Regions from separate parts of the Peptoniphilus sp. BV3AC2 genome, predicted to be linked through region 1. Evidence: predicted binding sites of a transcription regulator. Region 1 holds the regulator's gene; the other holds the start of a gene.
What was found. Region 1 encodes HrcA, which represses chaperone genes, less so after heat shock. Its sites were predicted from a motif close to ATTAGCACTCNATANTATNGAGTGCTAAT; they were not measured.
Positions count from the first base shown of each region.

Region 2: the regulator HrcA is predicted to act here: its motif matches at 4,558-4,586, upstream of HMPREF1252_RS08895 (co-chaperone GroES).

Region 1 is NZ_AWXD01000021.1:536-10,700, reverse strand. Features, by position in the region: gene HMPREF1252_RS10005 (YitT family protein) at 1-15, opposite strand, end outside; gene dnaJ (molecular chaperone DnaJ) at 1,836-2,960, opposite strand; gene dnaK (molecular chaperone DnaK) at 3,070-4,896, opposite strand; gene grpE (nucleotide exchange factor GrpE) at 4,912-5,496, opposite strand; gene hrcA (heat-inducible transcriptional repressor HrcA) at 5,501-6,529, opposite strand; gene HMPREF1252_RS04920 (GIY-YIG nuclease family protein) at 7,264-7,563, shown strand; gene HMPREF1252_RS04910 (sigma-70 family RNA polymerase sigma factor) at 8,000-8,617, opposite strand; gene HMPREF1252_RS09560 (YvrJ family protein) at 9,199-9,303, opposite strand; gene HMPREF1252_RS04905 (DUF2922 family protein) at 9,345-9,563, opposite strand; gene HMPREF1252_RS04900 (hypothetical protein) at 9,574-9,753, opposite strand; gene HMPREF1252_RS04895 (N-acetylmuramoyl-L-alanine amidase family protein) at 9,722-10,165, opposite strand, start outside.
Region 2 is NZ_AWXD01000034.1:59,522-82,378, reverse strand. Features, by position in the region: gene HMPREF1252_RS08900 (phosphoribosylformylglycinamidine synthase) at 1-4,371, shown strand, start outside; gene HMPREF1252_RS08895 (co-chaperone GroES) at 4,625-4,906, shown strand; gene groL (chaperonin GroEL) at 4,919-6,541, shown strand; gene HMPREF1252_RS08885 (viroplasmin family protein) at 6,774-7,367, shown strand; gene HMPREF1252_RS08880 (cytidine/deoxycytidylate deaminase family protein) at 7,364-7,786, shown strand; gene mscL (large conductance mechanosensitive channel protein MscL) at 7,814-8,263, shown strand; gene HMPREF1252_RS08870 (CoA pyrophosphatase) at 8,263-8,880, shown strand; gene HMPREF1252_RS08865 (3D domain-containing protein) at 9,152-10,150, shown strand; gene HMPREF1252_RS08860 (hypothetical protein) at 10,322-11,056, shown strand; gene HMPREF1252_RS08855 (class II SORL domain-containing protein) at 11,135-11,497, shown strand; gene HMPREF1252_RS08850 (response regulator transcription factor) at 11,693-12,346, shown strand; gene HMPREF1252_RS08845 (sensor histidine kinase KdpD) at 12,334-13,206, shown strand; gene HMPREF1252_RS08840 (ABC transporter ATP-binding protein) at 13,295-13,972, shown strand; gene HMPREF1252_RS08835 (ABC transporter permease) at 13,935-16,436, shown strand; gene HMPREF1252_RS08830 (ribonucleotide-diphosphate reductase subunit beta) at 16,473-17,516, opposite strand; gene HMPREF1252_RS08825 (ribonucleoside-diphosphate reductase subunit alpha) at 17,526-20,048, opposite strand; gene mnmE (tRNA uridine-5-carboxymethylaminomethyl(34) synthesis GTPase MnmE) at 20,226-21,599, shown strand; gene mnmG (tRNA uridine-5-carboxymethylaminomethyl(34) synthesis enzyme MnmG) at 21,614-22,857, shown strand, end outside.

The sequences.
Region 1 (10,165 bases):
TTTTTTATTTAGCATTATTTCACTCCTATTCTTAATTTACCTATCTTAAATCTATCGCAATAAAAATTTGCAACAAAAAAAAGACGGCCAAACGTCTTTTAGGTGAGATGCTTTTTTGTTTCTTAATTTTTTCTTGTAAAAACTCTGAACCAGAACCACTTTTTAGCCTATAAATCTGTCACATCAGACATAAACCAGGCTCTTTATCGCAAGAACTGTCATCAGATAAAAACTACCCGAAGGTAACCTTAAAAGATACTTAATTTTCTTTCATAATAATATTATAACTTTTCTTTGTAGTTGTCAATAGAAAATGGCTATTTTAAGCCGTTTTATATTATGAATATAAAGTTTAATAAATGATGATAGAAATTTGGAGAAATATTTTTGATATAGGAATTATTTTAGTAAAACCAAGAGAAGACAGTCACACTGATGTGATTATACAATAATGATTTCATTTGCAAAAACTTCACCTTCAGAGGTTATACCCGTTCGACTCACTTCGTTCGCTCAGGGTGACCGTAGTTGGGAGAATATTCTCTATAAAAGTACCCAAAGGAAGACAGTCACCCTGAGCGGAGACGGTGGAGCAAGGCGGAACCGTCGTAGTCGAATGGGTATAACCCTGGTGGGGTCCAACATAGATGATTATTATAACCATAAAAATAAATGTAAATAAATATCTTTTACATAACCAAAACCAATTCTTTCTTCTTCAAATCTTTTTTTACGAGGGAGAGGGAGGGAATTAACGTCTCTCAAAAAAACCTGCGGTTTTCTCTTCGAGACTCGCAGTTTCCTCCCTTCTCCCTCGAGCTCCCTCTTCCCACCTCGCATTAGGAGGTTTTGGTAGTGATTTTCTTATTCGGCTAAAATTTTCCAAACTCGCTTCGCTCAAACAGTGGAAAATTTCTTAACGCCGAAAGCAAAAATCACTTGCAGTGGCTTAGGTTGTGTCTATACCAGGATTGTGACTAAGGATTCTATGGGATAGGTTAGAGGAAGATTTTGAATTTGTTATTAAAAGAAATTTAGGAATATGGTATTTTGTAACGGAAGCATTTTGCTTCCATAGCCGATAGGCTCTGTACGGAATTAATTAAGGAATTATTTAAACTGTGGCGGGGTCAAGTATTGATGATTTCATTTGCAAAGACTAGGTTAAATATGGGTCAGACCCGTTCGACTCGTAAATAAATTTCCTCGCTCATGGTGACGACAGTTGGGAGGGTGTCCTCTAAAAAAGTTTCAGAGGAAGACAGTCACCATAGCGGGGTCTACTCCTTCACACGGTCATCCTGAGCGGAAAAGGCGACAGCCTTTGGAGTCGAAGGATCTCTCCCCTGGTGGGGTTAGATTATTGATGAGGTTGGCATGGTTGTCCCTCGATAGGTGCTAATTATTTGCATTATTTAAAGAATCTACGCCATTCGGCTGTGGAACCTGGATTTCCGCTACGAGGATGAATAGTAAGAATGGTTGTCGTACGGCTATCGCCTAAGTTAATAGAATTTAGTATCTAAGTTTATGGAAGCAGGTTGCTTCCTCTACTATGCAGTTGCAAAGACTTGGTTAAATATAGGTCAGACCCGTTCGACTCGGAAATAAATTTCCTCGCTCAGGGTGACGACAGTTGAGAGGGTGTCCTCTAAAAAAGTTCCAGAGGAAGACAGTCACCCTGAGCGGAGGCGACGAAGGAGCTGGAGTCGAACGGGTATAACTACGGTGAGGTCAACACTGATGATTATTTGCTTCCGCTACAAACCCCCAAAACCCAAAAATAAAAATAAAAAAATAGATGGTCTCCCATCTATTCAAAATTATTCCCTATTCTATTCAAAAAACTTTTTCACTTTATCGAAAAATGTTTCTCTTTCTTTCTTTATTTCTTTTCCTTCTTTTTTCCTAAGTTCTTCTAGAATTTCTCTTTCTTCATCGGATATTTTCTTTGGCACATGGATGTCCACTTTGAACACCAAGTCGCCTTTTCCATCTTTTCTTAGGTATGGCACTCCTTCGCCTTTTATTCTAAATGTGGTTCCAGATTTTGTGCCTGATGGTATGTCGTAATCTACAAGCTTTGTAAGTGTCGGTACTTTGATACTTCCTCCTAGCACTGCATCTGTGTAGGTGATTGGTAGTTCCAAGTACAAATCGTTACCCATTCTTTTGAATATTTGGTCTTCTTTCACTCTTACATAGACGTAGAGATCTCCTGCTGGTCCGCCGTTTAGTCCTGCGTCTCCTTCTTCCCTTAGGGTCAAGATCATCTTGTCATCGATTCCCTTTGGTACGTCGATGGTTATCTTTTTATTTACCACTCTCGTTCCGTGACCTTTACAATCTGGACATGGTGTGTCTATGATCTCTCCAGTTCCTTTGCATTTATCACAGGCGCTCACTTGAGTAAATCTTCCAAATGGTGATGATGTGGCGGTCCTGATCTTACCTGTTCCATTACATTTGTCACAGGTGTGCTTGTGGGTTCCCGGTGCGGTTCCTTCGCCGTTACATGTCTTGCAAGTTTCTGTTCTCTTTACGTTTATATCTTTTTTGGCTCCGAAGATGGATTCTCTAAAGTCGATTATTATGTCAACTCTTACGTCGTCGCCTTTTATCGGTCTATTTTTATATTCTGCTTCAGAATATCCGCCGAATCCACCGAATCCTTGGCCAAACATGTCAAATATATCTCCGAATATGTCACCGAATCCGCCGCCATAGCTGCCTGCGTTTCCATTTATGCCGTCTTCTCCATAAGCGTCATACATCTGTCTCTTCTTTTCATCTGATAAGACTTCGTATGCTATGTTTACTTCTTTGAAGTGTTCCGCAGCTTCTTCGTCTCCTGGATTCAGGTCGGGATGATATTTTTTTGCTAATTTTCTATATTGAGATTTGATTTCTGTTTGGGTACTTTCTCTTTTTACCTCTAGTATTTCATAAAAGTCTCTCAACCTTTCACAACCTTTCAAAAGACTATTCTACAACAAAACTCTAGGTTTTTCCACATATTATTTTATGTAATATAAAGGGAGGCTTAACCTCCCTCAATATTTATTTTATTTATTTGTTTTCTTCGTCGTCTACAACTTCGTAATCAGCATCTACTACATCTTCATCGTGATGTTCTGCGCCTTCTGCTCCACCTTGTTGTGCTTGAGCTTTGTAAAGTTCTTCTGAAATCTTGTAGAATGCTTGGGTTAAGCTTTCTGTCTTAGCTTTGATTCCTTCTAGATCTTCACCATCTTTTACAGCTTTTAATTCTTCTATAGCTTTTTCAATGTTTGCTTTGTCATCTGCGCTGATCTTGTCTGCTACGTCTTTTAATGTTTGTTCTGATTGATAGATCATTGAGTCTGCGTTGTTCTTAGCTTCGATTAGATCTTTCTTCTTTTGGTCTTCTTGTGCATACATTTCAGCTTCTTTTACCTTCTTGTCGATTTCTTCGTCAGTCATGTTGGTTGAAGATGTGATTGTGATGTGTTGTTCTTTTCCTGTTCCTAGGTCTTTTGCTGTTACATTTACGATGCCGTTTGCGTCTATATCAAATGTTACTTCGATTTGTGGCACTCCACGTCTTGCTGGTGCAATTCCATCAAGTTGGAATCTTCCAAGGGTGATGTTATCTTGTGCCATTTGTCTTTCACCTTGAAGTACGTGAATATCTACTGAAGTTTGGTTATCTGCTGCTGTTGTAAATATTTGTGACTTCTTAGTTGGGATTGTTGTATTTCTTTCAATCAATCTAGTTGTGATATTACCCATGGTTTCAATTCCTAGTGAAAGTGGTGTTACATCAAGTAGTAGTAAGTCTTTTACATCTCCTGAAAGTACTCCACCTTGGATTGCTGCTCCTAGGGATACACATTCGTCTGGGTTGATATCCTTTTGTGGTTCTTTGCCAACTAGACGTTTGATACATTCTTGTACTGCTGGCACTCTTGTAGATCCACCTACTAGAAGTACCTTGTCTATTTGATCTTTAGTAAGACCTGCGTCCTTCATAGCATCTAGTACAGGACCTTCAGTCTTCTTAACTAAGTCGCTAATAAGTTCTTCGAACTTTGCACGAGTTAGGTCCATATTTAGATGAAGTGGTCCAGATTGGTTAGCTGTTATGAATGGAAGGTTGATGTTTGTGCTCATAGTTGAAGATAGTTCCTTCTTAGCCTTTTCAGCTGCTTCTTTAAGTCTTTGTAAACTCATCTTGTCAGCTCTTAGGTCCACACCATGTTCCTTCTTGAATTCTTCTGCAATATAGTCGATAACTCTTTGGTCGAAGTCGTCTCCACCAAGTCTGTTGTTACCACGAGTTGCGTGTACTTCGAACACTCCGTCAGAAAGTTCTAGGATAGATACGTCGAATGTACCACCACCAAGGTCATAAACCATAACAGTTTCAGATCCTTTTGATTTGTCTTCGCCATATGCAAGAGCTGCTGCAGTTGGTTCATTAACGATTCTCTTAACGTTAAGACCAGCGATTCTTCCTGCGTCCTTAGTAGCTTGTCTTTGAGCATCTGTGAAGTATGCAGGCACTGTGATAACAGCGTCGGTGATAGTTTCACCAAGGTAGCTTTCTGCATCTGATTTTAACTTTTGAAGAATCATAGCAGAGATTTCTTGTGGAGTATATTTCTTACCATCGATATCTACTGTGTAATCGTGACCCATTTCTCTCTTTATAGATTGGATAGTTCTATCTGGGTTTGTAATAGCTTGACGTTTAGCAGTTTCACCTACTAATCTTTCTCCGTCTTTTGTAAAAGCTACTACTGAAGGTGTAGTTCTGTTACCTTCGATATTAGGGATGATTATAGCGTCCCCACCTTCCATTACTGATACTGCACTATTAGTTGTACCTAAGTCAATTCCTATAATTTTACTCATTTCATTTTCCTCCTATTATTTAGAAACTTTAACCATTGCAGGTCTTAAAACTTTGCCATCAATGGTATATCCTTTTTGCAGAACTTCAGTTACAAGTCCTGACTCAACACCCTCTTCCTCACTTAGAAGCACCGCATGCTCAAAGTTTGGATCAAAAGGTTTATTTAAACAGTCAATTTCTTTAATTTCAAATTTATTTAAAACCTCAACCAAGCTTCTCTCAATCAACACAATTCCGTCGTAGAAAGAATCGTGGTTTTCGGCAGAATCAATAGCCCTTTCAAAGTTGTCAACCACAGGCAAAATGTCCTGTGCAAGCTTTTCAAGGCCCATGTTCATGTAGTTTATCCTGTCCTTCTCAGCGCGTCTCTTGTAATTTTGGAAATCCGCTTGAAGACGAATAAACTGATCTTTCATCTTTTCAAGTTCATCATCCTGATCCTCAGGCTCTACATAGCTTGAATCCCTTTCAGGTTCCAAAATTTCTGGCTCCAAGATCTCAGGTTCAGAACTGCTATCATTATCTTTATTTATTTCATCATAATCTTCATTTAAATCTTGCCACTGTTCCAAATTATCAATATCTTCATTCTTATACATTATCTCACCTCATCACTATATTCTTTAAAACATTTCTATAAATCAAAGTTTTTTCCAGTGCATTTTGGTAATCCATCCTAACAGGACCCAAAACCCCCAGGACAATATCCTTAGAAAATCCCTTAACATACGCCCTTATCACCGCAAAATCAGAAAGCGAATTATCTTCATTTTCATCGCCAATAGAAATATCTATGTCATTAAGAAGATCAATCTTCATAATATCCTTGAAAAGAGTCTCATCCTCAAGCCTACTAACAAAATTAACAGCCTTATTCATATCAGAAAACTCTAAAATACTAAGAATATTAGAAAGACCATCATAATAAATATCAACAGACTTAATATTTCTATTGAAATCACTAGCTTCCTTAACAATATCGAAGATAAGCTGACGATGTCTAGTAAGATCACCAGAAATTTCCACCTCAATCTCAGAAATCTCATCAAATTCCACAAGAGTAAGCTTCTTATTTAAGATATTTTTAATCTTTAAAATATCAGCATCATCAATGTCACCATTGTAGCTAATGACCTTTCTCTCAACCTGACCATTATCACCGATCAAAAGTAGAAGTAGAATATTATCATCAAGCTTAAGAAGTTCAATATGCTTAATAAGCGTGCAATTTTTCTTGGGACTAATGAGGAAAGTAAAGAGACCAGTGGACTTAGCCATGCTCTTTACAATACTTCTGTAAAAAGATTCGGTTCCAGTCCCAGCATCCATAAGACTATTTCTGATATCCTTGTCAAAAAGATCAAGCTTAATAGCATTTAAAATCTCATCAACGTAGAATCTGTAAGCCTTATTAGAAGGGATCCTGCCAGCGCTAGAATGAGGTTTGTTCAAGTAGCCGAGATCTTCAAGATCTGCCATCTCATTTCTAATCGTAGCAGAACTAATTCCCCATTCATAACATTTGGAAAGAGTCCTTGAACCAACGGGAACCGCTGAATCAATATATGATTTAATAATCGCATTTAAAATTTCAATCTTTCTTGTATCCATAGTCACCCTCTTTGTTAGCACTTAAACTCTCCGAGTGCTAAAGACTATATATAGTATAACTAAATATTTAGCAGTTGTCAAGTGAGAGTGCTAAAAATATTTAAAATATTTTAATTTTTATCAAATAATTTTTAGGGATTTTTTTGTAGCGGAAGCTACCAGCTTCCATTTTCAAAGAAGAACTAAATGAAGGCAGTCACCATAGTGAGATCCACTCCTCCACATGGTCATCCTGAGCGAAAGAGCCGTTAGGCTCTGAAGTCGAAGGATCTCTCCCTTGGTGGGGTTATGTATTGATGATTTCAGTTGCGTAGACTTGACCTTCGGAGGTTATACCCGTTCGACTCACTGCGTTCGCTCAGGGTGACGACCACCTACCGACATTATATAAGGAAAACCCCAGAGGAAGACAGTCACTATAGTGAGGTCCACTCCTCCATATGGTCATCCTGAGCGGAAAAGGCGGTAGCCTTTGAAGTCGAAGGATCTCTCCCTTGGTGGGGTTATGCATGGATTGTTTCACTTGCAAGGACTTGACCTTCGGAGGTTATACCCGTTCGACTCACTGCGTTCGCTCAGGGTGACGACCACCTACCGACATTATATAAGGAAAACCCCAGAGGAAGACAGTCACCCTGAGCGGAAGCGACGAAGGAGCTGGAGTCGAATGGGTATAACCCTGGTGGGGTCCAACATAGATGATTAAACAATCTTATTATTCTATTCTGGTATAATAAAATAAAAAAGGAAAATTTATGAATTATTATATTTACATCATGAGCAACAGTAGCAATACAATTATTTATATCGGTTTTACAAATGATTTAGTTAGAAGGGTTTATGAACATAAGAATGAATTGGTTGATGGTTTTTCTAAAAAGTTCCATACTCATAAGCTCGTTCACTTCGAAATTTATAGTACTGCTTATGATGCTATTGCTAGAGAGAAACAATTAAAAAAATGGACTAGGGAAAAGAAAAATTCTCTTATTGAAAAGGACAATCCGGAATGGATTGATCTGTGGGATAGGATTAATAATTTTGAGAAATTATAGTTGCATAGACTTGACCTTCGGAGGTTATACCCGTTCGACTCGGAAATAAATTTCCTCGCTCAGGGTGACGGCAGTTGGGAGGGTATTCTCTATAAAAGTTCCAGAAGAAGACGACCACCTACATACTTCCGCTACAAAACCCAAAAAACCCACAAAAACAAAAAAATTAATCCAAAACGGATTAATAGAAGAATTCAATATGTATGTATGTTATTTTGCAAGGACTTGGTTAAATATAGGTCAGATCCTTCGACTTCGACGGCAAGCCGTCTTCGCTCAGGATGACAAATTGGGCGGTGTAACACTATTGCAGAGTGACGACCACCTACATACTTCCGCTACAATGCATTTGCCTAGACTTGGTTAAAAAGGATTACTGTTGTTGAGAGGATATCGCTAGGATGACAACAGCGGGGAATGATTGACGGTATAACCCCTACGCCTCTTTCAAAAACTCCTTCATCTTATCAAGAGCCGCCTGTTTGACCCGATTGACAGTCCTAAGAGATATCCCAAGCTCACTAGCAATCTCAGAAAGACTAAAACCCTTGTAAAAATTTAGAAAAATAACTTCCCTCTCCCTAGACTTCAAAGACCCAATCGCATCGTAGAGAGAAGCGTAGTCCTTGTCCCTAAAAAAATCATCCTCCAAAGAATCTGAAGCCGCCATATAATCCTCCACATCGGGACTGTCAGCATACCTCATCAAATATCTAAGAGTATCCAAATAATAAATCCTAAGACCGGACTTAATATAAGCGCCGAAAGTGAACCCACGACTAGGATCGAAATTAGAAAGACTCTCGATTAAGTATACCACGCCATCGTTGTATAGATCAGAGAATTCCTTAGAAATCGGGCAGAAACTCTGGATACTAGAGATGATAAGAGGACGATAAGCCTCGATAATCTCATAAAGATCATCATGAGAAATGTTGGGATACATAGAAATCAGACCAGCAATGCGGTCCTTTGAAATAGAATCAGTGGCAACGCCAGAAATATTTTCGTTTAAAGAATGAACATCCACAGAGGATTTAAAATTGGTAATCATAATTACTCCTTTCCATATAAAATATTTTGTTCTTAAAGGTAGATCCTTAAAAAGAACATATGTTCTATTTATATTATAGCAAATAATTTTTCGTTGTCAACATACCATTTTTGTCTTGAAAAATAAAGGAAAATAGACACCCACCTAGTCATCCTGAGCGGAAGAGCCGTTAGGCTCTGGAGTCGAAGGATCTCTCCCCTGGTGAGGTTATGTACGGATTGTTTCACTTGCCTAGACTTGACATTTGGAGGTTATATAAGGATGATTTTTTGGCAGATATGGGTTAAATATAGGTCAGATCCTTCGACTTCGACGGCAAACCGTCTTCGCTCAGGATGACAAATTGGGCAGTATAACGCACTTACAGGGTGACGGCAGTTGGGAAGGTGTTCTCTAAAAAAGTACCTAAGGAAGACAGTCACCCTGAGCGGAGACGGTGGAACAAGGCGGAACCGTCGTAGTCGAATGGGTATAACCCTGGAGAGAACAAACACGGATGATCACACCCCCCCAAAAAACCAAAAAAACAAAAACCAAAAAACAAAAAAAAATAACCGGGACCATCATCATCCTGGTTATTTTCAATTAATACCATGTTTAATATTTTCTGTCAACTCCTGCAAGGCGTGGGTCAGTGCATCCAGTTTACCCTCGAGTCTAACGAGGAGGTACACCGCAATCGCCATAGGAAATCCAATATTTGAAATAATTTGTAATAAATCTTCCATTATTTTATATCAGTTCTAGTCACTGTCACAAGTTCAGCACCAACTAAAGATGCAACCTTAGCACCATAAGGTCTGAATATGTCATTTTCCATCACAAAAGAATTGAAAGCAGCTATATCAGCCTGTTTAATGTCTTCCTTTGGATTGTCAAAAGTCACAGAAAATACTTTGGCTGTTTCATCTTTTAATCTAAATCTTACCGATCTTTTAGTTATCATTTAATCCTCCTTAAAATTCTGTTTCTTCAATCTTAACTAAAGTAATGTCCCCTTGGATAAAAGTCAAAGTCCCTTTTAACCCTCTGATATTCTCATCAGTCACGCCATCACTTAACTTAGGCAAAAATCTTTTGTGGATTTTAGTCTTGCCATTTTCATCAACTTTTCTGTCTAATCTTAGTTTCTTCATAATTCCTCCTTAAATTTTCTTTGAAACTGTGCCATTTTTCCCAATTGTTACCATACATGTGACCAGGACACCTCTTGCGTGAAGCATCGTAATGTCTCACCACTCTTTCAATTGGGATATCGTACCTAAGCATGAGACTTACCACCAAGGCGGTTGCCAGATCATAAGTCTTAGCCATGTTATTTCCACGATTGATACAAAGTTCGACCCCGATAGAGTTGGAATTGGTAATACCAAACCTTCCCCTACCATCGCCACAATGCCACGCAGCGTATCTGTCAAGAACGATCTGCACTATCCTCTTATCATCCACAAAGTAGTGAGCCGAAGCCCCTCTGTACCCGCCGTTAAAATAGCGGAAATGATTCATAGCATCAGCAGTAGGACTAGGGTTTCCAGTATCATGAATGAC
Region 2 (22,857 bases), on a different contig from region 1:
GATGTATTTAACGGAGTCTACGGTGACAAAAAAGTGGTGGTGGAAGAATTCTTAGAAGGATTTGAAATGAGTTTAATCTGCCTAACTGACACGAAGACCATCCTTCCTCTACCAACTTCTCGCGATCACAAGAGAGCCTATACTGGAGAAATCGGACCTAACACCGGCGGCATGGGAACCTACGCACCGAATTTAATGGCAGAATCTTTTATGCCTAGAATAAAAGAAGAAATTTTAAATCCGATTTTAAAAGGACTTCAAAAAGAAAATATGGATTACAGAGGAGCTCTCTTTATCGGACTTATGATTACCGATGAAAAGATCGAAGTACTAGAATTTAATGTGAGATTCGGCGACCCAGAAACCCAAGTAATCCTAGAACTTATAGATAATGACCTACTAGAACTTCTTCAAAAAACTTCCGAAGGAAAATTAGACGAAGTAGATTTAAAAGTAAATAATAAAAAGGCACTTTGCCTAGTCCTTGCAAGTGGCGGTTATCCAGGCTCCTACGAAAATGGCAAAGAAATCCACATTGGACCTACCAAGAGTAGTATCTACTACTGCGGAACAAAACTTGAAGACGGAGTTCAAAAGACCAGTGGCGGTAGAGTTTTAAACCTCGTTTACTCTGGAGATGATTTCGACGAAGTAATAGAAACAGTTTACTCCGATGTAAAAGAAGTTTCATTTGAAAATATGGAATATAGAAAGGACATCGGTCCTAGAGTTAAGAGGGTCTACGTTGCGAAGAAGGATGAATTTGACCACGAATCCAAAGGAATCCAAAGTGAAATCGAAAATTCTCTTGGAATAAAACTAGAAGGACTAAAGGTTTACAATAGGTACGACCTTGAAATGTCAAAGGAAGGCATCGAAAAGATTCTCTACACCATTCTTAGCGAAAAAGTCGTAGACGATGCGTATTTCGAAGATGCTATGGAACTTCAAAGCAAGATGGAAGATACCATTGCTGTGGCATACCTTCCAGGTCAATTCGACCAAAGGGAACAAGGAATCCTAGACACTGTAAGTTTAGTTACAGATGAAAAAATCGCGGCTAAATGTGCAAAAGTCTATGAAATAAAAGGAGCAACCAAGGAAGAACTAAAGAAAATTGAAAAATTCTTGGTAAACCCTGTGGACTCTCACAGAGTTGAGCTTCTAAACATCCCTACAACCCTTAAAAAAGAACTTAAGACCACAGACAAGAACGAAACCTATGAAGGATTTATAAATTTCAGCGAAGAAGAATTAGAAAACTTCCTAGAAGAAAAATCTCTTGCGATGAATCTTGACGATTTAAAATGTATAAGAGATTATTTCAAATCTGAAAATAGAGATCCGAGCGAAACTGAAATCAGAATCCTCGACACATATTGGTCAGACCACTGCAGACACACCACTTTCAACACATTTTTAGATATTAATTTTGACGAAAAGACAGAGCTTGATAGAATAATTAAAAATTCCTTCGACGAATATATAAAGATAAGAGAAGAACTAAAGATTGAAAAACCGATAAACCTAATGAGTTTTGGAACAATTCTATCCAAGTATCTAAGAGCCAAAGGAAGACTAGAAGATCTAGAAGTTTCAAGCGAGATCAACGCCTGCTCCGTAAAGATTAAGACTAGAATCGACATTGGTGGCAAGGAAGAACTAAGGGATTACCTCCTTATGTTCAAAAATGAAACCCACAACCATCCAACAGAAATAGAACCATTTGGTGGTGCATCAACCTGTCTCGGCGGAGCAATTCGTGACCCACTAAGCGGAAGAAGTTACGTCTACCAAGCAATGAGAATAACCGGAGCCGCTGATCCAAGGGATAAAAATACTATGGCGGGTAAACTTCCTCAAAAGAAGATAACCACAGAAGCAGCCCACGGATACTCTTCCTACGGAAATCAAATCGGACTAGCAACAGGACTCGTTGACGAAATCTACCATCCAGGCTATGTTGCCAAGAGAATGGAAACTGGAGCTGTAATAGCTGCAGCACCAATGGAAAATGTGGTAAGACTAGAACCAGAAGCGGGAGATGTGGTAGTTCTACTCGGAGGCAAAACTGGAAGAGATGGTATCGGCGGAGCGACAGGCTCATCAAAATCCCACAGCACCACTTCAATCGTTACAGAATCTGCCCAAGTGCAAAAAGGAAATGCACCGGAAGAAAGGAAGATTCAAAGACTATTTAGACGTGAAGAAGCGACAAGACTTATCAAAAAATGTAACGACTTCGGCGCAGGCGGAGTAAGCGTCGCAGTTGGAGAACTTCACGACGGCGTGGATATATTCCTAGAAAATGTTCCACTTAAGTACGAAGGATTAATTCCAATGGAAATCGCAATTTCCGAATCACAAGAGAGAATGGCGGTAGTTCTAAGTAAGAACGATGTAGAAGAGTTTGAGAAATACGCCCACGAAGAAAATCTAGATACAAATATTGTTGCAAACATCACAGACACCAACAGGATGAGGATGTACTACAAGGACAAAATCGTCGCAGATCTTTGCTACGACTTCATAAATACAAACGGTGCAAGTAGGCATATGAATGTTGAAGTTACTTCTGAAAACTTCCCTAAAACTTTAAAATCAAATGATAAAGATCCAAAGAATTTAAATAAATATCTTGGAGATTTAAATATAACTTCCAAGAGAAATTTAATCGAACTATTTGACTCCTCAGTTGGAAGAAGAACCGTACTTCATCCGCTTGGTGGAAAAGAAAGCATAAACCCAGTAGATGCAATGGTTGCCCTAGTGCCAACCCTAGAAGGAAAATCCAAGACCGCATCTATTATGAGTTACGGATTTAACCCATACCTAAGCGAAGAAAGTAACTACCTCGGCGGTTACTATGCGGTGGTTGAATCCCTTTCAAAGATCGTTGCAGCAGGAGGAAAAACAGACAAAGTTAGACTTTCATTCCAAGAATTCTACGAAAAATTAACAGACGAAAAATCTTGGTCAAAGCCACTTAAATCACTACTAGGAGCATTTGAAGTATCATCATTTTTCGAAACTCCACCGATTGGCGGCAAGGACTCCATGAGCGGAACCTTTGAACATATAAGCGTGCCACCGACACTTATTTCATTTGCAGTGACCACAGAAGACGTGGAAAATATCGTGAGCCCAGAATTTAAAAATGAAGGTAAGATCGGTTTAATCGACATCGACTACGATGAAAATGGAACCCTAGATCTAAATAGATTAAAATCAAACTACGAAAAGATCTACGAAGAAATTAGAAGTAAAAATATTATTTCTATAAAGGTTTGTAGCAAGGGAATTCTGCCAACTATTTATGAAATGGCTGTTGGAAACACAGGGTTTGATGTTAAGCTAGAAGATTTATACACCAATAAATTTGCAAGCTTCGTCGTAGAATTTAAAGAAGATAGAGAATTTATAAAAGAAATCGGTAAGTTCCAAGAAGAAATCACAGTTAACGGCGAAAAATTAAATTCTAAAGATTTAAAAGATGCCTACCTACACACTCTTGATTCAGTCTTCAAAGGAGCAATAGAAGAAAAACCTGCTAAGATTGAAAATAAAAAGGTGGAAAGAAGACTTAAATCCAAGAATAAAGTTACTAAGGTAAATGCGCTTGTCCTTGCATTCTTAGGTACAAATAGTGAATATGACACTAGAAAAGCCCTTGAAGACGCAGGAGCAGAAGCGAAGATCGTCTTATTTAAAAATAGAAATGAAGAAGAAATTAAAAAATCCATAGACGAATTTGCTAAGGAAATTAGAAAAGCAAACATCCTTGCAGTTCCTGGAGGATTTTCAATGGGAGACGAACCGGACGGCTCTGGTAAGTTCATCGCAAATGTTCTAAGAAATGAAAAGATAAGAGAATCCATAGAATATATGCTAGAAGAAAACGACGGACTTATAGTCGGCATTTGCAACGGATTCCAAGCCCTTATAAAGACCGGACTTCTTCCATATGGAAAGATCAAAGAGATAGAAGAAGACGATCCAACCTTGACCTTCAATAACTCATCTCGACATATAGCAAGATTTGTAAGTACAAATATGCTAACCAAGAACGGACCATGGTTAAGTAAACTTAAAAAGGACAGCTACAAGATTCCAATCTCCCATGGAGAAGGAAGATTCATAGTAAATGAAGAAAAATTAAGAGAACTTCTAGAAAATGAACAGGTTGTAGCCCAATACGAAGTAGTTCCAAACGGATCCTACTACGGAATAGAAGCCATAATGTCAAAGGATGGAAAGATCCTAGGTAAGATGGGTCACTCAGAAAGAGTTACAGACGATCTTTACAAAAATATCGATTCAGATATCCAAGAAATATTTGAAAGCGGCGTAAGCTACTTCAAAGAAAAATAAATAAATTAGTAATAAGAGGTGCGCGAGTCGCACCTTTTTTAATGAAAAAATTATGTAGAAAATAAAAAGATATTTTTCGTCATATAAAAATTTTTAAGACAAACAAAAGCTTACAATAAATATAAAAGATATGAAAATAAGTTATCTTTATGACTTGCAAAAAAAATAGAATGATACTATAATACTATTAGCACTTAAAGAGACCGAGTGCTAATTAAATAGTTTATAATTTTTATTATACAAGGAGGGACTTATGGAACTTAAACCATTAGGCGACAAAGTCGTAATCAAAAAAATTGAATTGGAAGAAAAGACAGTATCTGGAATAGTTCTTCCATCTTCAGCAAAAGAAGAAACAAATATTGCAGAAGTAATAGCAATAGGAAGAGAAATACTTGATGATGACAAGACCAAAGATGAAATAAAAGTTGGGGACAAAGTATTATTTTCTAAGTATGCTGGCACAGAAGTTGAACTAGAAAGAGAAAAATTCATAGTCCTTAAATATCAAGATCTACTTGCAGTTGTAAAATAATAGGAGGTAGAAATGGCAAAAGAAATTAAATTTAGAGAAGACGCAAGAGAATCCATGATAAATGGAATCGACAAACTTGCAAATACAGTAAAGGTAACACTTGGACCTAAGGGAAGAAATGTAATCCTTGGTAAGGAATTCGGAGCTCCACTTATTACAAACGACGGAGTTTCAATCGCTCGTGAAATAGATTTAGAAGATGTATTTGAAAATATGGGTGCACAACTTCTAAAAGAAGTAGCAACTAAGACCAACGATGTTGCCGGGGATGGAACTACAACAGCAACCCTACTTGCACAAGCAATAATCACAGAAGGTATGAGAAACCTAGCAGCAGGAGCAAACCCAATGATCCTTCAAAAAGGAATTAAAAAGGCAGTTGAAGCTGCGGTTGAAAGCATAAAGGGATTCTCAAAGGTAGTTGAAACTAAAGAAGCAATAGCACAAGTTGCATCAGTTTCAGCAGCAGATGAAGAAATCGGTAGACTAATCTCTGAAGCAATGGAAAAAGTAGGAAGAGACGGAGTTATAACCGTTGAAGAATCTAAATCCATGGGCACAGAACTAGATGTAGTAGAAGGTATGCAATTTGGCAGAGGATACCTATCCCCTTACATGGCAACAGACCCAGATAAGATGGTAGCAAATCTAGAAGATCCATACATCCTTATTACAGATAAAAAGATCACAAATATCCAAGATTTACTTCCACTACTAGAACAAGTTCTACAAGAAGGAAGACCACTATTGGTTATCGCTGACGACATCGAAGGCGAAGCACTAGCAACACTTGTTCTAAACAAACTTCGTGGAACTCTAAACATAGTAGGAGTAAAGGCTCCAGGCTATGGCGACAGAAGAAAAGAAATGCTTCAAGATATTGCAATCCTAACTGGTGGACAAGTAATCTCTCAAGACTTAGGAATGGATATAAAAGAAGCAACCGTTGATATGCTTGGACACGCAAGCAAAGTAAGATGTGAAAAAGAACTTACAGTAATCGTAAACGGTGGCGGAGACAAGGATGAACTCGATAAGAGAATCGCACAAATTAAGAGCCAAATCGAACAAACAGAATCTGAATTTGACAAAGAAAAACTTCAAGAAAGACTTGCAAAATTAGCAGGCGGAGTTGCGGTTATCCATGTAGGAGCAGCAACAGAAGTTGAACTAAAAGAAAGAAAACTTAGAATAGAAGATGCTCTATCAGCTACAAGAGCAGCAGTTGAAGAAGGAATCGTGCCAGGAGGCGGAACCGTTCTTATCGACTCAATGAAAAAAGTAAAAGAAGTAGCAGAAGCATCCGTTGGCGATGAAAAGACAGGAGTAGAAATAGTACTTCGTGCATTAGAAGAACCTGTTAGACAAATCGCAGCAAACGCAGGACTTGAAGGATCAGTAATCGTTGAAAAGATAAAATCAGAAGCTGAAGGAATTGGATTTGACGCTCTAAACGAAGAATATGGAAACATGATTGAAAAAGGAATCGTAGACCCAACTAAGGTAACTAGATCTGCACTACAAAACGCAGCATCAGTAGCAGCTATGATTCTTACAACAGAAGCAGCAGTTGGACCAATTAAAGAAGAAGCACCTGCAATGCCACCAATGGGCGGTATGCCAGGAATGATGTAATAAACGATTAGGAAGGCGAAAGTCTTCCTTTTTTTATGCAAAATTTTTGGAAATTTGTGCAAAATTATTTTTTTGAAAATTTATACGGAAATATATCTTTTATAAAGAGTTAGACAAAATCCATGCGATTATCAGATTACAGAAATTAAAAAATTAATTTTGAAGAGTCTTATTTAAACCTCTACCCTTTAAATTTAAAGGTTTAATTGATAGAATAATCTTGAGGTGAAGAATGTACTACGCAGTTAAAAATGGAAGAAACCCAGGGATCTATTCCACCTGGGATGAATGTAAGAGAGAAGTTACAGGTTTTAGCGGTGCAGCCTACAAAAAGTTCAAAACTTTTGAAGAAGCAGAAAGCTATTTAGGAATTATAGAAGAAGAAATAAAGATAAAAGATATAGATGAGCTAAAGAGTGACGAAATCTTAGCCTATGTGGACGGAAGTTATAGAAAGGAAGACCATTCCTATTCCTACGGAGTCTACCTCTACTCAGAAGGCGTAGAAGAAAAGTATAGTGCTAGATTTTTCGACGAAGAAAATGCAAAATCTAGAAATGTCTCAGGAGAATTAAAAGGCGCAATCATCGCCATGAAAAGAGGTGTGGAGCTTGGATACAAAAAAATGTACCTTCACTACGACTACAGAGGCATAGAGGATTGGGCACTTGGGAACTGGAAGACGAATCTGGATTTAACGAGAGAATACAAGAAGACCTACGACGAAATCAAAAATAAAATGGAAGTTAAGTTTATAAAAGTCGATGCCCATACAGGAGTTTATTACAACGAACTGGTGGATAAATTGGCGAAGGAGGCAAAATGAGAAAATCTTGGGATGAATATTTTATGGAAATAACAGAGATGGTAGCCACGAGAAGCACCTGCGACAGAGCCTTTGTAGGTTGCATCTTAGTAAATAAGGACAATAGAATCGTGTCCACAGGCTATAACGGATCCCTATCAGGAAATAAATCCTGCGACGAGATCGGTCACACCATGAGGGATGGCCACTGCATCGCCACCATCCATGCAGAGATGAATGCTCTTCTCTATTGTGCAAAGGAAGGCATCAGCGTCAAAGGTTGCAAATGCTATGTAACACATTTTCCATGTCTAAATTGCACCAAGGCTCTACTCCAAGCAGGCATAACAGAAATCTACTATAAAGACGACTACAGAGTGGACGAATACGCCCTAGAATTAATCAAAAACAACAAAATAAAATTAGTAAACATGAAATAGGGGTATAGGATTATTGGGAGGTAAGATATGAAAAATTTTATAAAAGAATTTAAAGAATTTATAGCGAGAGGAAATGTGCTAGACCTAGCAATAGGGGTAATCATCGGGGGTGCCTTTGGTAAAATCGTATCTTCTCTAGTAGATGATATAATTATGCCACTAATAGGAGTAATAACAGGTGGAGTTGACTTCACTCAAAAGTATATTGCACTAGATGGCAACACCTATGAAAGTCTTGCAAAGGCAAAGGAAAGCACAGCAGTATTCGCCTACGGAAACTTTATACAAAATATTGTAAACTTTTTAATCATAGCACTTGTAATATTTATTATTATTAAAAATGTAAACAAGATTCAAAGTTTAGGCAAGAAAGAGGAAGAAGCTGCAGCACCTACTACAAAAGAATGCCCTTACTGCAAGAGTGAAATACCTATAGAAGCTACAAGATGTCCACATTGCACATCAGAACTTAAATAATGGAAAACATTGAGAAAATAAAATCTAAAATTGAAAATCACTTTCCAAAACCGGTAGACAACAAAAGTAGCTACTCGGTTTTGATTCCTTTAATAGAAATAGATGGAGAGCTTCACATACTCTACGAAAGACGAGCGAAAACTCTAAGAAAACAACCTTATGAAGTGTCTTTTCCAGGCGGAGCAATAGATTTTGGTGAAAGCCCAAAAGAAGCAGCCATAAGAGAAACATCAGAAGAACTCCTCATAGGAAGAGACAAGATAGAAATAATCGGAAGATCTGACTACCTTGTGAAGCCAGAGCTCTTAACTATCTACACCTATGTTGGAATAATTAAGGAAGATTACAAAAGAATAATTCCAAATAAAGATGAAGTGGAATATATCTTTACAGTGCCACTTAAATATCTCATGGAAAATAGTCCGAAAAGTTATCCCATCGAACTTAAAATTGAAAGGACCACGGGATTTCCCTACGAACTAATTCCAGAGGCGAAGAAGTACAAAAGACGCCTAGAAGTTGAAACTGTGGAGACCTATGAGTACGGAGATAATTTGATCTGGGGATTTACCGCAAAGATGACCAGAGCCTTTATAGAAATATTAAAAAACGAATAATCCGGAGATCGGATTTTTTGTTATCAAAATGTAATGGAAATGTAATATAAAAATAAGAATGGCTGTAACAAGCCATTTATTTGCGTTACTGTAAAAAAGCTGTATAAAAATAAAAAAATATTGTTACAGAACAAAATGGCTTAAAATAGCGAAAATTTTTAAAATTACTTCTAAAAGTAACAAAAGAGTTACAAAAATTTGACATATAAATTAATATCATATATACTTCAAAAAGAATTAGTTACAAAATGGTAACTAAGAAGGAGGTATTATGAACAAATCACATTCTTCTAAGCCAGTGAAGAGATTCCTCATAGTGACCTTGCTACTTGTTATGGCAATCACCATGGGTTCTTCATTAGTAAAAGGGAAAAATGTAATTTTGAACATTAATGGTCGAGAAAAAACATTATTAACTTATTCAGCGACGGTTGAAGAGCTAATTACAAAAGAAAAAATTGAATTAAAAGAAAAAGACTTGGTTGAACCTAAGAAGTCTTCTAAAATCGAAGAAGGCATGACTATTTATATCAAATCACCAAGATCCATTACAATATACGATGGAAACAAAACAGTTATTGAAGAAGCTCAAGGTGCTACCACCAAAGAAGTCCTAGAATATCTAGGAATCAAATTAAATAAGCTCGACAGAACTGAACCAAAACTTGACGAATTAGTAGATAATAAAATTACAATAGCAAGAGTTACGACAGAGACCAAACAGGTTGAAGAAGTAGTTCCATTCGATGTTCTTGAAAACTTAAATAAAGAACTTGAAAAAGGAAAGACAAATGTCATAACTCCAGGTGTAGATGGAAAGAGAATCGACACAATCGAAACTACATATGTAAATGGAAAGCCAGAAGGCTCACAAATTCTATCAAGCGATGTAGTTGTGGAACCTATCACAGAAGTCCGTGAAGTAGGTTCAAAAGTTATTGAAGATCAAATTCCAGCAGGCGAATTTAAAGGCGAAGAAGTAGTAGCAGTCTATATTATGGAAGCTACAGCATACGATCCAACAGCAGGCTCAAAGACCGCAATGGGAACTAGAGCAAGAGTGGGAGCTGTGGCGGTAGACCCAAGAGTTATAAAACTTGGATCTAGACTATACGTCGAATCAATGGACGGATGGCCAAGCTACGGATACGCAACTGCAGAAGACACAGGTGGAGCGATAAAAGGTAAGAGAATAGACCTATTCTTTAACTCAAATGCTGAGGCTCTTAGATTCGGCAGAAGAAACGTAAAAGTTTACGTTTTAAAGTAAATAATAAAAATTAAAATTAGAGGCAGAAGCCTCTTTTTTTTATGAAATTTTCTGGAAATAAATTTTTAGATTAAAATTGTCTAAGATTTTAAAATAAGAAGGATAAGTATATCTTCCTTAGAAAATAAAAACTGATGGTTATATATGTTAAAATAGAAAAAAGGAGGAGCTATGAACAAGTTAATTAAAATAATAATGATAATTCTACTTGGGGTGGCGCTATTCTTTGTAAATGCATTCTTTGGAAATCCAATTTCAAAAGCCTTGGCAAGTAGAGCAGCGAATAAGTACATAGACGAAAACTACAAGGATTACAAATTAAAGAGAGATAAAATCTTCTACAACTTTAAAACCGCATACTATACTGTAAGGCTTCAGGATGAAAATAGCGAAGACACCAAGTTCGAAGTGGCGTTTGACAGCCTCGGTCGCTTTAAATCTGATAGTTTTTTTGATATTAAGTTCAACACTTGGCTTAGATTTGAAGATGAGCTTCGAAATTACGGCAAAGAACTTGCTAAAAAGGAAAATCTTCCTTTTAAACTAAATCTAATCTTATCAGATGAAAAAGATTATAATGAACTTACCTTAGACGAAAAGGTAGACTTCGACCACTTTCCTTTTAGGGTAGAGGTAAATGTATTTGGATATGCAGAAGAACCAACCAAAGAAATAGCTATAAAGTATTTACAAGAAGCATCCAAAACCATGGAAAAGACACATCTAGAAATAAAGAGTTATTCAATCATCCTAGTTCCAGAAAAAAATAGAAAAGAAGATGGAGAGGCGCTGGATTGGAAAGGTGCTTTAACTGTCCATAATATACCTAAGGAAAAGATGAATGATCTAACCACAGAGTATTTAGACGAACTGATTGAAGAAGGAAATCAGCCAAAAGATAATTAAATTACCATAAAATATATTTGAGTTAAAAGAAAAAAACTGGGTATTAATACAGGGAGAGGATAAAAGGAGGTAATTTAATTGAAATTAACAGAAACAATTCAATCAGGTGACTGGAAAAACGAAAAACACGTACCAGCACTACACGTAGAAAGATGTTGCGAAGAAGGAATCAAAATCGTAGCAGAAGTTGGTGAAGATATTGCTCACCCAAATACTTTAGAACATCACATTTCTTGGATCAAAGTATTTGTAAAACCAGAAGGAGCTAAATTCCCTATCGAAGTAGGATCATACGAATTTAAAGCTCATGGTGAAGAAGAACTATTTTCAGTTCCAAAAGTAACTGTAAACGTAAAATGTCCTAAGAAAGCAACAGTATACGCACTAAGCTACTGCAACATTCACGGACTTTGGGAAAATTCAGTAGAATTCGAAGGATAATATAAATAAACCGGCTAAGCCGGTTTTTTTAATGCCCATTTTTATGTAAGATTTTATTATTAAAATTTAAAACTTTAAAACATTATGCTATAGACCATAAATTAAGTATAAAAATTTTAAAAGATTCATAACAATTACTAAGAATGATTAAATGATATAATATTATAAACAAATTGGATTTATTTATGGTGGTATATGAAAAAGATATTAATAATTGAAGATGACAAAAATTTAAATAAAGGACTTTCTATAGCTTTAAATAAAGATTATGAGGTTTTCTCTGTAAACACAATTAGTGAAGCTAAAAATTTTATTGATGATGCGGATTTGATTTTACTCGATATGAATTTGCCGGATGGAGATGGGCTTGAAATAATAAAATATACTAGACAATCTTCATCGATTCCTATAATAGTTTTATCGGCTATAGATCTAGAAGCATATATAATCTCAGCCATAAATTTAGGGGCAGACGACTATCTAACAAAACCTTTTTCTTTGGGAATATTAGAAGCAAAGATAAAAAGAGCTTTTGAAAAAATAGTGTCTAGTGATTTAAATCTTTATAAGAAAGATGGTTTAGACTTTAATTTCAATGAAAATACTTTCTATGTAGATAATAAAAATATAGATCTCACAAGAACAGAGACAAAAATTTTATACTACCTGATAAAAAACAAGTCTCAAGTTATTACTAAGGAGTTACTTTTTGATTTTGTTTGGGGAATAGATGATGAATTTATTGATCAAAATACACTGAGTGTCAACATTTCTAGAATAAGAAACAAATTAAAACCCTATGACCCAATAGAAACAGTATTTGGAGTTGGTTATAAATGGAATTTTTAATAGGTCTTTTAGCTCTTATAATTGGAATTATTTTATATAAATATATTGTCTTGAGAAGTGAGATGAGTGAACTCTCAGACTATATTGACAAGGCTTTGGATGGAAATTTAGAAATTACAGAATTTGATGAAAAGGAATTATCTAAAATAAAATCAAAACTCATTAAATTCTTATATGCCAGCCAAGTAAAAGAAGCGAAAATAAATACAGAAAAAAGTAAAACAAAAGATTTAATAGCAGATATATCACACCAAACCAAGACGCCCATTACCAACCTTTCATTATACATTAGTCTTTTAGAAGATGATCCGAAAGATGAGTATCTTGAAATTATAAAGTATGAACTTAATAAACCAGAATTTTTAATTCAAAACCTAGTAAAATCTTCTAGGCTAGAATCCGATATTATTTCCTTACAAAAACATCAAGCAAATTTAAAAGACATAGTAGAAGATGTTTTGAGAGAATTTAAAGTAATATTGAATGAAAAATGTATAAGCATAAATTTAAAAGACGAAGACTTAATTTTCAATTTGGACGAAAGATGGCTTAAAGAAGCCATTCACAATCTAGTAGATAATGCTATAAAATACTCGCCAAATGGTTCTACAATTAATATTTCAGTTTATAAATCTTACCTAAACTATAATTTAGACATAGAAAATGAGTGCAAAGACCTATCAGAAGAAACTTTGCCAAAGATATTTGAAAGATTTTATAGAGGAAAAAATTCAGTTTCCAAGGACGGTTTGGGTTTAGGTCTATTTATAGCCAGAGAAATTATAGAAAAGCATGGCGGAAATATAAGAGCGTCTTTAGACGAAAATAGAATAAAATTTTCAGTAGACTTCCCCTTGTGAGAAGTCTTTTTTCTTACAAAACTGTAAGAAGTCTTGTAAGTACTTTGTAAGATATAAGTGTTATATTAAATTTGAAGAGGTGATAGATATGCTAAAAGTAGAAAATTTAAAAAGATATTATAAAACAAATGACGTGGAAGTAAGAGCTCTTGACGGAGTATCTTTCGATGTGGAAAAAGGAGAATTTATTTCTATAATAGGAGCATCTGGATCTGGTAAATCAACCCTATTACATTTATTAGGAGGACTTGATTATCCTACAAGCGGAAAAGTTTTAATTGATGATACCGACATTTATGCATTGAAAGATGATGAGAGAACCATTTTTAGGAGAAGAAATATTGGTTTTGTCTTTCAAGCATATAATCTTTTGCCCATGCTAAATGTATATGAGAATATAATTATTCCCTTTGGTCTTGATGGAGACAAAGTAGATAAAAAATATGTGGATTCAGTAATAGACATTCTAGAGATAAGTGATCAAAAATATAAAATGCCTAATGAATTATCAGGTGGACAGCAACAAAGGGTTGCCATAGCAAGAGCCTTGGTTACCAAACCATCTTTAATACTAGCTGATGAACCTACAGGTAATTTGGATTCAAAATCATCATCCCAAGTTGTTTACTTACTAAAAAAGATTAATAAAGAGCTTGGAAATACTATTCTTATGATTACTCACGATGATGCCGTAGCTCAAGCTGCAGAAAAAACTCTAAGGATAGAAGATGGAAAGCTGGTGGGAAAAAATGAAAGTCAAAAATAGAGCTTATATTAAACGTTTAGCAAAAAATATTTTAAATGCTAATAAAAGTAGGAGAAATATTCTCTTATTAGCAATTGCTTTGACTTCTATACTATTTACAAGTCTATTTTCCGTAGCCTTAGGTTTAGGAAAAAGCATGGAAACCCAAACGATGAAAACTGTGGGGTCGATCAGCCACGGATCATTTAAAGAACTGTCTAACAAAGATATAGAAGTTTTATCCAAGGATAAAGATATAAAGGAATTTTCAATAAGAGAGAAAGTTGGTATTCTTGATGATGAAAAAATAAGTGCAGAACTATCCTATATAGATAACAATGGATTTGAGTGGTCACTATTTGACAATGTCAATGGAAAGTATCCCGAAAGAGAAGATGAAGTATTTATAGATATAACCACTGCAAAGAAACTAGGCTACAAAGGTGAAGTTGGAGAAAAAATAAAAGTACCATTTAATATAGAAAAACCTTACACTGGAGAGATCATAGAAAAGAAAATGGGAAATTTTGTTATATCTGGAACATATCAAAGTCCAATAGATTCCAACGTTGGTGTAGGACAAATTTACTTATCGAAAGCTTATGTAGATAAATTATCCCTTCCAAAAAATAATAAAGATTTGGAAGTAATGCTAAAAAACTCTTTTATGATAAAAGATAAACTCTTAAAAATAGCAGAGAGGAATGGATATAAAGTAGCAGATAGCCCTGGAAATTTATCTGATAAAGAAATAAGAATTGGTGTTAATTTTGCTTATATTTTATCTAGAGGTGATAACGCAGACTTTTTGATATTTTTACCCGCATTACTTTTATTAATTTTAGTAATGATTGCAGGATTTTTAATTATCAATAATATATTTAAAATATCTGTAAATGAAGATATAAATTTAATAGGACTGCTTAAAACAATTGGTATGACAAAAGTTCAAGTTAAAAAGCTTGTTCATTTAGAATCTTTTATAGTTTCTATCCCATCTATAATAATAGGAAATGCCATAGGTATTTCTATTGGTAAAATAATTTTAAATAAAATATTTTCTTCTAATGTAATGCTAGCGAATATAAATCTATCATTAGCCTTAATATTATTAGTTATACTTTTCTCTACCATATTTACTTTATTAACTGTTTTTCTATCAGTTATGAGTCCAGCAAAATATGCAGCTAAAATTTCACCAATAGATGCTAGTAAATATAATGAAACTCAAGTAAAAAAGAAATACAAAAGTAATTCTATTTCACTAGGAAAACTTGCAAAAAGACAGGTTTTTTCAAATAAATTTAGATTTATATCCATAGTTCTATCTATTAGCCTTTCTGCTGTTATTTTGAATAGTGTCTTAACTTATACAGGCAATATTGATCTAGAAAAGGGGATTTCTGATGTAATTGCAACGGACTATAATATAGCAAGCCCAAAATATTTTAGGTATATGTACTCAGGAAGTGAGGACGGTATTAATGAAAAGTATATCGGCGAAATAGAAAATCAAAAGGGATTTAAAGCTGGGGGAGCTTTATACTATTATGGTTATGAATACGCTTATCCAGATATAAAAATAGAAGACAATAAAGTTGCTCCAATATTATTGGGAATAGATGACTATTTAATAAACAAACAAAATTTTATAGATGGAGAATTTGATAAAGATAAATGGAATAACGGATCGTATGTCATTGTAGGTGAAGATAGCGATAAGAAATCTTCATTTAAAGCAGGCGATAAAATAAAGATCAAAGTAAAAAACAGCATTAAAGAAGTCCAAATTATGGGAAAGATTAATTATAATTTTTCCGATGGATTGAGATATTATCCTATTATCCAGGAAAATCAATTTGATGAGTCTAGCCCTGAGTTAGATTTAGAATATTTTTATTTAAATCCTAATTTGTACAAAGAACTCACAGGAGATAAAAGTATAATGTCCTATGGATTTGATGTAGAAGATAGTGAAAAAGAAAATTTTGATAAGTTATTAAAAACTTTTGAAAATGAACCAGGATTTTCCTATGACTCAAGAGATCTTCAGATAAAGTCTTTTAAAGATTTCAAAAATCTTATAGAATTTGTGGGTTATAGTTTATCTATAGTATTATTCTTAATATCTGTGCTTAACTTTATTAACGTTATTGCTACTGAAATATTAAGAAACATGGTTAACTTATCAATCCTTGAAGCAATTGGAATGACAAAGAAAAATATTAAAAAATATTTGGTGAAAAAGAATTTGATCTATTCTTTATGTGGCTTAGTATTTTCTTTCATCATTATGCTTCTTGTAGATAAATACATCTTGATAGATTTTATGGAACAAACTAAGTGGACTTCCTATAAATTTGTAATCATGCCACTTATACTTGTGAACTGTGTAAATATTATAATTGGAATACTATTTACTGGTAGGTTCTATGAAAAACACAGCCAAAACAGTGTTGTGGATAGAATAAGAAATATAGATTAAAAAAAGGCTAGGAATATTTTTTCCTAGCCTTTTATTTTATAGGTCGTCTTCTATTATCGCTGATTTTGAGTATGCTGTTACTTTTGCTTCGAAGAAGTCGGTCTTTAGTAGGTTGATGTCTGCGTATTGGGTTACCCATTTCATGGATTCTACTTCTTTGTCATAACCTTCGTAAAGTGGCTCAAAGCCTAAGTTGGTTGCTCTTAGGTTGCCTAGATACTTGATATAATCTTCAACCATCTTGCTGGTTAGTCCTTGGATATCATCGCCGATTACATACTTACCCCAGGCGATTTCTTCTTCAACTCCGTATTTTAGAAGTGCTCTATACTCTTCTACCTTTTCTTCTGTGAAGAGTTCTGGTTGTTCTTTCTTAAGATCTAGAATTATACTTCTAAATAACCATAGATGTGTGTTTTCGTCCCTGTTTATATATCTGATTTCTTGAACTGTTCCAGGCATCTTTCCGTTTCTTCCAAGATTGTAGAAGAACATAAATCCTGAATAGAAATAAATTCCTTCTAATATATAGTTGGCGATTAGAGCATGCATTAGGTTGCCCTTGGTCTTGTCATTTAAAAATCCTGCGTATTGGTCTGTGATATATTTATTTCTTTCAAGCAAGGTTTTGTCATTTATATATTGGTATAGTATTTCCGTTCTTTCTTCCGGTGAGCATATGGTGTCAAGAATATATGAATAGGATTGAGAATGGATTGATTCTTGGAATGACTGGATTGAAAGACATAGATTTATTTCATTTGCTGTAATATACGCTTGTAGGTTTGGAAGTTGTGCAGTTTGGATACTGTCAAGATATATTAGAAATGATAGGATTTTGTCAAATGCTCTCTTCTCTGCTTCGTCCAAAATTTTATAATCTAACACGTCCTGAGAAAGATTGATTTCTTCAGGAATCCAGAAATTGTTCATGGCTTGTCTGTACCAGTCGCTGGTCCATTTGTACTTAATATTGTTAAAGTCATTTAAGTTTGTGGTGTTACCATTTATTATGGTTCTCTTTTGTAGGTCTATGTCTCCGTTTTCGTTGAATAGACCTCTTTTTTTAAGTTCTTCCATTTTTCCTCCTTATGCTTGACATACTTCGCATTCGTCTACTTCTAGGGACTTACTTCTCACATAGTATAGTGATTTTAGTCCTTCTTCCATGGCTCTTATATATAGATTTAGAATCTGTCTCATGGTAAAGTCGCTGGTGATGTAGAGGTTTACAGATTGACCTTGGTCGATGTGGCGTCCCCTTACTCCAGTTGCCTTTATGATTAGAGATTGATCGATTTCGTGGGCTTGTTCATATAACCAGAAGGTGCGAGTGTTTAGATCCGGTGCAACACGCGGGATGATCGCTCCCTTCTTTTCTTCTAGGAAGAATCTCTTCATAACAGGGTCAACTGCAGCGGTGGTACCTGCGATTATGGATGTGGATCCAGTAGGTGCAACCGCCATAATATATCCGTTTCTCATTCCGTGTTCGTGGATGCTTGCCCTTAGGTCTTCCCATTCTTTGCCGTGGTAGCCTCTAAGTTCGAAGTAGTCTCCATTGTCCCAATCGGAACCTTTGAAGTATTCGTAAGCTCCCTTTTCTTTTGCGATTTCGTTTGACGCTTTTACTGCGTAGTAATTTAATTTTTCGTACACTCTATCTGCAAATTCCAAATGTTCTTCTTCATCTGAAAATGCGATTCCTTCTTTTATAAGTGCGTGGTGGTAACCAGAAGTTCCAAGACCTATTGCCCTGTACTTGCTATTGGTGATCTTTGCGTAAGGAAGTGGATAGTAGTTTAAATCGATTACATTGTCCAGTCCCCTAACCGCTGTGGAAACCACGTACTCAACTTCTTCGTCGTCTTCTAAGTTTATATTTGAGATTACAAGAGATGCCAAGTTACATACTACAAAATCTCCAGGTTTTGTCTTTGTAACTACCACTGTATCTCCTTCTTCTGTTTCGATTTCTTGGGAAACAGTCTCGATGGCGCTCATATTTTGCATAATTTCTGTGCAAAGGTTGGATGAATAGATCATGCCCTTGTGTTTGTTCGGATTCATTTTATTTACCGCATCTCTAAAGAATGCAAATGGAGTTCCAGTTTCAGTTAGAGATTTGATGATAAGTCTAACCATGTCCTTTACAGAGATTACTCTCTTGGAAATATTTGCGTCGTGGACACATTCGTAGTATTTCTTTTCAAATTCGTCGCCGTAGTAATCTTCTAGGCAGTAGCCCTTCTTCACCATGATTTCATGTGGGTCAAACATGTACCAATCAGCATCTATATTATTCTTCGCAAGTCTGAAGAATAGATCTGGATAAGAAACTGCTGGGAAGATGTCGTGGGCTTTCATTCTGTCGTCCCCGTTGTTGGTTCTGATTTGTAAAAATTCTGGAAGGTCCTTGTGCCATGCGTCTAAATACACTGCGCAGGATCCTTGTCTAACTCCCAGTTGATCAACTGCAACTGCGGTGTCGTTTACAAGTCTTAGCCATCTTATAACTCCGCCGGCAACTCCTTTGAAACCTCTGATATCTGAACCGGATGCTCTCACCTTTCCAAAGTATAGTCCCATTCCTCCACCGTGTTTAGAAACTTGGGCGAAGTTGTCGATACTTCTGTATATTCCTTCAAGGGTATCCGGAACTGTGTCAATAAAGCAGGATGAAAGTTGGTAGAATGGTTTACGAGCGTTGTTCATAGTTGGTGTAGCTACAGTTACTTGAAGTTTTGAAAGCACTGTGTAGATACGAGTTGCCCACTCTACTTTGTTCTTTCCTTCTGGAAGTGCAAGATGCATCGCAATTCCCATGAACATTTCCTGTGGACGCTCCAAAACTTTCATGTCGTGGCTACGAACGAGGTATCTCTTTACAAGAAGATCTAGGGATGAATAGGTAAGAAGTTTGTCCCTTTCAGGTACGAGTTCTTTTTCCAATTTATCTATATCTTCCTTGGTATAATTTTCAAGGATGTACTTTCCGTAGAGGTTCATCTCCGTAAGATTTTTAATCTTTTCGTAGAGAGTATCTATGCCTTTGTAATTTTCGTTTATCTTGATTTCTAAATCGTATCTATAGAATCTAGATGCGATATATTCCCAATCGGGAGCTTCCTTGGTAGTAAGTTCTGATGCAGCTCTTATAAGCATGGCCCTTGAATCATCTTGACTCATGTCCTTTTTGCAGAAGGAGCTGAATTTGTGGAAGAGGGATTCGATTGGATAGAGTTCCCTTGAATAATCGTTTCTCACATCTCTTATTATAGAAACGAGGGTGTCGTCTTCTAAATATTCGTTGAAGCCTCGGAGCACCTGTCTGTCCTTTGAGTGGGCAGCCCTATAGGTGATGTAGGATTTAACTACGTCGATCTCCTTTTCTTCGATGAGTTCAAGCTCTACTAAGTCTTGAATCTGTTCAACGGTTGGAATGGTATCCTTGTAGAGATCTTCTACTTTATAAACGATCTTATCTGTAATGCTATCTATATATGAATCCTCGAAGGGCTTCATAATACCGATATAGGATTTTTTGATGGCTGTAGAAATCTTTTCTCTGTCGAAATCCACAACCCTTCCATCTCTTTTTCTTATATTCATAGTTCACCTTTTTCTAAAATATTCCTACATATAATCTTATCATAAATAAACTTATCCTACTGATATATTTGCATCTTATTTTTGATAATTATTATAAATCGTGATAGAATTATCTTCAAAATTATGGGTAAATTTTAAAATTTAGCTACATGATGTATAATATATCTGAGGTGAAATATGAAAGAAACAATAGCTGCAATATCCACTGCCACTGGTGAAGCTGGCATTGGAATAGTGAGAATGAGTGGTGAAGACTCAGTAGAAATAGCAGACAAAGTATTTCGTCACATAGGACAGAAAAATCTCACTGAGATTAAGAATAGAATGATGAGCTACGGCCATATAATAGATGAAAATGGAAAAGTTATAGATGAGGTCCTAATCGTTAAGATGATGGCGCCTAACACATATACGAGAGAAAACATGGTGGAGATTTACACCCACGGGGGAATCATCTCCGTAAGGCGTGTTTTAAATCTTCTTCTTGACAATGGAGCGAGAATCGCAGAAGCTGGAGAGTTTACCAAGAGGGCATTTTTAAATGGAAGACTTGACCTCTCTCAAGCAGAGGCTGTAATAGACATCATAAAGGCGAAGACCGATGAGTCCTTTGACCAAAGCATAAAGCAACTGGAAGGTTCTCTAACTGGAATCATCACAGAAATATCAGACGAAGTTACCAAGATGATGGGAATTATAATCGCAAACATAGACTTCCCTGAAGACGACGTGGAAGAGTACCAATACGAAACCCTTTTAAAGGATGCGAACAAGGTAAAGGAAAATATAAATACTCTAATAGAAGGTTCAAATAGAGGTAGACTTCTTCGGGACGGAATAAACACCGTTATCCTCGGCAAGCCAAACGTAGGTAAATCTTCTCTACTAAATGCGATGCTTAGGTATGAAAAGGCAATCGTAACAGATATTCCTGGAACCACTAGGGATATAATAGAAGACTATGTAAATTTGGACGGGATACTTCTAAAGATTACGGACACAGCAGGGATAAGAGAGACAGAGGACAAGGTGGAAGCCATAGGAGTTAGACGTGCGGTTAAATCCATAGAAGGAGCGGACCTTATAATTGCAATCTTTGACGGAAGCGAAAAGTTCGACGAAAACGACGAGGAAATCTTAAAACTTCTAGAGGGCAAGAAGAGCATAGTACTTGTAAATAAGGCGGACCTTGAAAGTAAAAACTCAGAAGATGAACTTAAATCTTTCTTTGGAAATAGAGATTATATGAATGTTTCCATAAAGAAAGGCACCATCTTAGATATTGAAAACAAGATAAAAGACATGTTTTTCAGTGGAAATCTAAAGGCGAAGGAAGAATTCTACATCAACAATCTTCGCCATGTAAGAGCCCTAAAAGAAGCGACCAAGTTTATAGATTCAGCCATAGAAGGTCTAGAGACGAGAGAGTTCTTAGACTGCATAGAAGTTGATTTAAGGGGCGCCCTAGACGAACTTGGAAATATAACTGGAGAAACCACCACAGAAGATATACTGGACAAGGTATTTTCGGAATTTTGTATAGGAAAGTAGGAATAAAATAGAAGATGGCAGAAATTAAAAATTATATTGGAGGAGAGTACGATGTCATCGTAGTAGGTGCAGGTCATGCAGGTACAGAATCTGCCCTAGCTGCAGCACGAATGGGAAGAAAAACTCTTCTTCTAACCATGAATTTAGATTCAATAGTAGCCATGAGTTGTAACCCAAACGTCGGCGGCACTGGAAAAGGACATCTAGTTAGAGAAATCGACGCATTGGGCGGAGAAATGGCGAGAAACATAGACAGGACATTTATCCAATCAAGAATGCTAAACCTTTCAAAAGGCCCAGCGGTACATTCCCTAAGAGCCCAAGCGGACAAAAGAAGGTACCACGATGAAATGAAAAAAGTAATCGAGAAGACCGAGAACCTAGACCTTAGACAGTCAGAAGTAGTAAAAATCCTTCTTGAAGATTCAAAAGTCGTGGGTGTCCTTACAAAGACTGGGGCAATTTATAAAGCGAAGGCTGTAGTAGTTGCAACGGGCACATATCTACGAGGCAGAATCTTTATGGGAGAAGTAAATTATAGTTCCGGTCCTGATGGCATGAAACCATCCCTAGATCTTTCAGAATCCCTAAAGGATATGGGTCTAGAACTTATCAGAATGAAGACGGGAACTCCAGCGAGGATGCTCCGTTCTACCATAGATTTTTCCAAGATGGAAGTCCAACCAGGAGACGAAAGAGTCGTTCCATTCTCCTTTGATAATATTGACAAGGATATGTCTAAGGACCAAGTAAATTGCTACCTCACCTACACCACAGAAAAATGTCACGACATCATAAGAGAAAATATAATGAGATCCGCAATGTATCTTGGAGATATCGAAGGCACAGGACCGAGGTATTGCCCTTCCATCGAAGACAAGGTAATGAGATTCAAAGATAGAACCTCCCACCAAGTATTTATAGAACCAGAAGGACTTAGCACAGAAGAGATGTACATCCAAGGAGTGTCCAGTTCCCTACCGGAAGAAGTGCAAATAGATATCTACAAAAATATCATCGGACTAGAAAATGCAAAGATCATGAGATCAGCATATGCAATCGAGTACGATGCCATCGATGCAACAGTAATCGATAGATCATTGGAACACATGGATATCTCTGGACTATTCTTTGCAGGACAGATCAATGGATCCTCAGGCTACGAAGAAGCAGCAGCCCAAGGATTAATGGCAGGCATCAACGCAGCGTTAAAAGTAGAAGGAAAAGAACCACTTATCCTCGAAAGATCCGACGCATA